Regions from separate parts of the Enterococcus sp. LJL98 genome, predicted to be linked through region 1. Evidence: a T-box and tRNA genes for the amino acid it is inferred to sense, from the RefSeq annotation. Region 1 holds a T-box; the other holds one or more tRNA genes.

Region 1 (3,429 bases):
GTTTGGTTGATTGCCAATAATCATGGGATTACGATGGATCAGCTTCGTAGCTGGAATAACCTTAAAGGGGACTTGATTCATCCGGGGCAAAAACTGATTGTCAGTCAATCCGGTCAAACAACACCGAAGCCAGAAACACCCAAACCGGAAACGCCTAAACCAGAGACACCGAAACCACCAACCAATAGCAGTGCAAAAACGTATACGGTGAAATCAGGCGACTCCGTTTGGTTGATTGCTAATAATCATGGAATTACGATGGATCAGCTTCGTAGCTGGAATAACCTTAAAGGAGACTTGATTCATCCAGGGCAAAAACTGGTGGTGAGTCAATCGGGTCAAACAACGCCGAAGCCAGAAACACCCAAACCGGAAACGCCCAAACCAGAGACACCGAAACCACCGACAAATAGTAGTGCAAAAACGTATACGGTGAAATCCGGCGATTCGGTTTGGTTGATTGCCAATAATCATGGAATTACGATGGATCAGCTTCGTAGTTGGAATAACCTGAAGGGTGATTTAATTCATCCGGGACAAAAACTAGTGGTGAGTCAATCAAGCACAGGTGGCACGAATACTCAGCCGACACCGCCAGCGAATAACAATCATCAAGCAAATACGCCAAAACCGTCCACTCCAAGTACGAGTCAACAGTACTACACAGTGAAACCCGGGGATTCGGTTTGGTTGATTGCCAATAATCATGGGATTACGATGGATCAACTTCGTAGCTGGAACAACCTTAAAGGCGATTTGATTCACCCAAATCAAAAAATTATTGTCAAAAAAGGAACGACCAGTACGGCAGCCAGCAATTCCACTAGTGGGAATCAAACAACAACGACTGGGAACCAACAAGCGACACACAAAATCGTTAGTGGGGATAGTTTATGGGCTTTGGCACAAAAATACGGTGTATCGGTTGCGAAGCTCAAAAGCTTGAACCATTTGACTTCGGATACGATTTATGTTGGACAAACCTTGAAAGTACGTTAAAACACTTGAAAGAGTGAGAAAAATTTGCTAGTATACACGTAAGTCAAATAATCAACATGTTTGAAAAGGAATAGTAAAAAGCCCTTCTTTCTTAGAGAGTACACGTGTGGTGCAAGTGTACAAAGAATCTTTTGAACTCACCTTGTAGTGTAATCTTTTGAAGACAGTAGGAAGATTCGGTGACGACCGTTAACACGTTGAGGCTAACTTTTTTGTTAGTAAATTTAGGTGGTACCACGTCAAATACGTCCTATAAGAAACGACTTTGTTTCTTATAGGATTTTTTTTATGAAAAAATAGCAGAGGAGCGTTTTATCGTGAATTACAATCACAAAGCAATTGAGAAAAAATGGCAAAAGTATTGGGCGAAAAATAATAGCTTTAATACGACAGACGAATCGAATAAACCAAAATTTTATGCACTCGACATGTTCCCTTACCCTTCAGGACAAGGCTTACATGTCGGACATCCAGAAGGCTATACAGCAACAGATATTTTGTCGCGCATGAAACGAAGCCAAGGGTATAATGTGTTACATCCAATGGGGTGGGATGCATTTGGACTACCAGCAGAGCAGTATGCCTTAGATACCGGTAATGATCCGGCAGAATTCACTGAAAAAAACATTGAGACTTTCCGTCGTCAAATTAACTCCTTAGGTTTTAGTTATGACTGGAATCGTGAAATTAATACGACGGATCCAGAATATTATAAATGGACGCAATGGATTTTTACGAAACTTTATGAAAAAGGCTTGGCTTATGAAGCCGAAGTTGCTGTGAACTGGGTGCCTGAGCTAGGAACCGTGATTGCCAACGAGGAAGTCATCGACGGTAAAAGTGAACGTGGTGGCTATGATGTCATTCGCAAACCGATGCGTCAATGGATGTTGAAAATTACAGCATATGCTGATCGTCTATTAGATGATTTAGAAGACTTAGATTGGCCAGAAAGTATTAAAGAGATGCAGCGCAACTGGATTGGTCGTTCTTATGGTGCGAATGTGACATTTAAAGTTGCTGGAAGAAAAGAATCGTTTACTGTCTTTACAACACGACCAGATACATTGTTTGGAGCGACATACTGCGTTTTAGCGCCAGAACTTGAATTGGTACAAAAGATTACCAGTCCTGAACAAAAAGCAGCAGTGGAGGCTTACATTGATGCAGCTAGTAAAAAGTCCGATTTAACAAGAACCGATTTAGTGAAAGAAAAAACCGGCGTCTTTACCGGAGCTTACGCGATCAACCCAGTCAATGGAAAAGAAGTACCAATTTGGATTGCAGATTATGTACTTGCGACCTATGGAACTGGTGCAATTATGGCCGTTCCAGCACACGATGACCGCGATTATGATTTTGCAAAAACTTTTGGAATTGAAATCTTACCGGTTCTAGCAGGCGGCGACATTGAAAAGGCGCCTTTCCTTGAAGATGGTCCCCATATCAATTCAGATTTCTTAAACGGTTTAGATAAGGAAACGGCGATTGAAACGATGTTAACTTGGTTAGAAGAAAACGGCGTAGGGAAAAAAGAAGTCAGCTACCGCCTAAGAGATTGGCTGTTTTCACGTCAACGTTATTGGGGAGAGCCAATCCCAGTGATTCACTGGGAAGATGGGACAATGACAACTTTACCACTTGAAGAGTTGCCTTTGCGTTTACCAGTAACAGATGACATTCATCCAAGTGGCACGGGGGAATCTCCGCTTGCCAACATCTCTGACTGGGTGAACGTTGTCGATCCAAAAACAGGCATGAAAGGACGTCGTGAAACCAATACAATGCCGCAATGGGCGGGAAGTTCTTGGTATTTCTTACGCTTTATCGATCCGCATAACAAACACGAAATCGCCAACTATGAAAAATTAGAGTGTTGGTTACCTGTTGATATTTATATCGGTGGTGCAGAGCATGCCGTCCTTCACTTATTGTACGCTCGCTTCTGGCATAAATTCTTATTTGACCTTGGCGTTGTTCCGACTTCCGAACCGTTCCAAAAGTTGTATAACCAAGGGATGATTTTAGGGGAAAACAACGAGAAAATGTCGAAATCTCGTGGAAATGTCGTGAATCCAGATGACGTGGTGGAAAAATACGGGGCAGATACTTTGCGTCTTTACGAAATGTTCATGGGACCATTAGATGCAGCCATTGCTTGGAATGAAAACGGCTTGGAAGGTAGCCGGAAGTTCTTGGACCGTGTGTGGCGTTTACTTGTTGACGAAGAAGGAAAAATGCGGGATCGGATCACGACTTTTAATGATGGAAAATTAACGAAGGTCTATCATCAAACCGTGAAAAAAGTGACAGAAGATATGACACATCTCCGTTTCAATACGGCGATTTCACAATTGATGGTTTTTGTAAATGAAGCCTACAAAGTCGACGCCTTACCGATTGAATACATCAAAGGTTTTGTTCAACTTC
Region 2 (3,429 bases), on a different contig from region 1:
GATGCGTTTGTATGAAAACTATCCACCAGACGTCTTTTTTAACAATCTGAATAATATTGGTACACATGATACAGAACGTATTTTTACTATTTTAGAGAAACAACCTAAAAAACTTGATTTAGCGCTCGGTCTGCTCTTTTCGTTTGTTGGTGTTCCTTGTATTTATTATGGAGATGAAGTCGGAGTGACGGGGGGAAAAGATCCAGGGAATCGTAAATTCCATCCTTGGGAAGAGGGAGATTCGGCAATCTTAGAACAATTTAAAAAGTGGATAAGATTACGTAAAAAACATGCCATCTTCCATTTAGGAGAACTTCATTTGTTTTACACAGCCGATTTATTTGGTATTTTGCGAAAAAATGGGCAACAATACGTTGTCGTACTGTTCAATCCGACGAATCATCCTGTGCGGATAACGGAAGCTTTTGTCTTTTTAACGGGGCCTTCTGAAGTAGTGTTTAAGGTGAACGAACGTTTGAAAAATCAAACACTTGAAGAAAATAGTTATTTGTTTCTTGAATCTTAATATGAAATGAAAAAAATCTTGTAATTAGGCAGCTTTCTCCTTTCAAAAGTATGGTATTATGAAGGAAATCTGGTTTAAAAGGATGAGAAAAATGAGAAATAGTGATGAAATTAAGCGAAAACACTTTCGCTTTCCTGCTTATTCGGATGAAACAGGTGTGAAAATTCAGAGAGAGCAAAAAAAACCGCTTTTTTCTGCTCACGAACCATGGATTTTGACGGAAGAGACAGGCACACCGTTTTATACAAAAAAAGAAACAATTCAAGACACGAAGGAATTGCGCCGCTCGACTCGCACGGGGCAAAACAAAGCTGGCCACAGCATTCAACAAAGAGAAGAATTAAAGCGACATCGGACAAATCTACCGGACTATACAAAACGTTCAAAAGTGGAAGTCACCAAAACAGGCAAGAAGCAACTCTTTGGCGAGACAGTTAGCCAAGCATCTTATTTAGTGAAAGAAAAAAAATCCGAGGTTGTCCCTTCGGTGAAACGGGCATACTCAGGCCGATCGTATTTTGTACCCAAATATATACCGGCTTCGATTATCCCAGATGAAACACAATCAACGATTTCTGAAGCCGAGTTACTCGATTCGATGAGGAAACCCCAGGATAGTTATTTGTTATTTGACAGTGAACGGACGCCTTATCAGGAACGAAAAGACGATGAACCGAGTGTCAAGAAGTTTCCTGCAACAACCGAGCTACTCAAAGAGTCAGAACCTAAAAAATCAAAGAAGCGGATGTCATTAAATCGCTCGCTCGATGGGATGATTGCCAAAGAAACCAATGATGTGACTGAGAAGAATTATTTTCGATAAACGGTCGAATTGAAAACCAACTGCCCCTTACTTTGTTTCGGTAAAGGTTCAGTTGGTTTTTTCGAAAGCAGAATAAAAATTAGGTGAAATTTGTTCTTATATTCAAAAAGACGGTTGACAAATGAATGATTTATCGGTAGTATCTACTTGTTGTCATTTTATTTGCAACAAAACAGCTGCAAGAAATGAACGTTTGAAGTGAAATGAAAGCAGCCAGATTTATGAAGTGGCTTTGGCGGAACTGGCAGACGCGTACGCTTGAGGGGCGTATGAGGAAACTCGTGTGGGTTCGAGTCCCATAAGCCGCATAAGAAAAAAACAATCTTCCGTTGCGAAGGTTGTTTTTTTATTTGCAACAAATCAATTGGAGTGGCAATCCTCTTGCTTTGTTTTTGAGTTGAAACTTTGCCTGTCATTTGTTTTCTTTTTTTTTGTCAAATTCCCCGCGATTGTTTCTTTTTTGGTATAATAGGGCACGGTAAAAAACAATCAAAAGGTTCCGTTTCAGATGAAATTTTTCGAAAAGAGGAAAACGAATGAAAAAATTTGAAAAATCAACAAAATTAAATGGTGTAAGTTACGATGTCCGTGGGCCTGTATTAGAAGAAGCGGAACGAATGCAAGACGAAGGCATGAGTATTTTAAAATTAAACACGGGAAATCCAGCGACCTTTGGTTTTGAAGCGCCAGATGAAATTGTTCGAGATTTGATTTTGAATGTTCGAGAATCGGAAGGGTACTCCGATTCAAAAGGCATCTTTTCTGCTCGTAAGGCAGTCGAACAATATTATCAAGTAAAGCAATTTCCTAATGTTTCGATCCATGATATTTATACGGGAAATGGTGTGAGCGAGTTAATTACGATGTCCATGCAAGGTTTATGTAATGATGGAGATGAAATTTTAGTACCGATGCCTGACTATCCTTTGTGGACCGCCTCGATTTCATTGGCAGGGGGAAAAGCGGTTCATTACCTTTGTGATGAGGCGAGTGAATGGAATCCGGATATTAAGGACATTCGCACGAAAATCAGCCCAAAAACCAAGGCGATTGTTTTAATCAATCCGAATAATCCGACGGGCGCTGTTTATCCGAAGGAAATTTTAGAAGAAATCGTAAAGATTGCGCGTGAATTTGATTTGATTATTTTTTCAGATGAAATCTACGACCGTTTATTGATGGACGGGCATCAACATGTACATATAGCTGCCTTGGCACCCGATCGGCCAGTGGTGACTTTTAGTGGTCTTTCAAAGTCGCATCGTGTGGCGGGATTTCGGGTAGGATGGATGGCAATTAGCGGAGATAAATCACGAATCAAAGGCTATATTGAGGGCTTAAACATGCTTTCTTCAATGCGTCTGTGTTCCAATGTTCTTTCGCAGCAAATTGTACAGACTGCCTTAGGAGGCTACCAAAGTGTCGATGAACTATTATTACCCGGTGGTCGCATTTATGAACAAAGAGAATTCATCTACAAAGCGGTTAATGAGATTCCTGGCCTCTCGGTGGTTAAACCGAAAGCGGCTTTTTATCTCTTTCCTAAAATTGATACAAAGAAATTTAACATTCTTGATGATGAGAAATTCGTCTTAGATTTTTTACATGAACATCAAGTCTTGCTTGTTCATGGTGGCGGGTTTAATTGGCAAGAGCCAGACCATTTTCGAATTGTTTACTTACCTAATATGGAGCAATTAAAAATGACGGCTGATCGGATGCGACAGTTTTTAGCAACCTATCAGCAAAAATAAAAAAAACAAAAAATGAACGATGAGCGGACGAAAAAGAAGTGTTACAAGAGTCGTGGTTTTATGAGATACTGGAAAAAAATTGAACTACTGGCTTTTTTATTGCTCGAATTACGCGAAGATGAGCCCTTTGTTTCCCGTTTATCCGTCAAACCTTCATAAAATTGGCCTGGGGCTATGACAACTGTCATGGCCTCATTTTTCGTTGCGATTGATCCCATGGCTTGTCTGTTGCTTTTTATAAAACATTGAAATCAAAGGCGAAAGCATTGGACGTCTGTTCAAATTACCAAGAGCCCCACCGATTAATATCGAATAGAAAAGAGGAC

The links. A T-box is a leader RNA that pairs with one kind of tRNA and senses whether it is charged. The one in region 1 lies ahead of leuS (leucine--tRNA ligase), so its partner is inferred to be a tRNA-Leu.
Region 2: it encodes a tRNA-Leu, which carries the amino acid that the T-box ahead of leuS (leucine--tRNA ligase) is inferred to sense. The anticodon was not compared.

What each region holds. Positions count from the first base shown of each region.
Region 1 covers NZ_JBTXLU010000004.1:83,460-86,888, reverse strand. Annotated here, with positions in the region: gene ACYSNO_RS04935 (muramidase family protein) at 1-999, shown strand, start outside; T-box leader at 1,050-1,255, shown strand; gene leuS (leucine--tRNA ligase) at 1,317-3,429, shown strand, end outside.
Region 2 covers NZ_JBTXLU010000001.1:479,508-482,936, reverse strand. Annotated here, with positions in the region: gene ACYSNO_RS02250 (glycoside hydrolase family 13 protein) at 1-526, shown strand, start outside; gene ACYSNO_RS02245 (hypothetical protein) at 618-1,349, shown strand; tRNA gene ACYSNO_RS02240 (tRNA-Leu) at 1,576-1,657, shown strand; gene ACYSNO_RS02235 (pyridoxal phosphate-dependent aminotransferase) at 1,886-3,103, shown strand.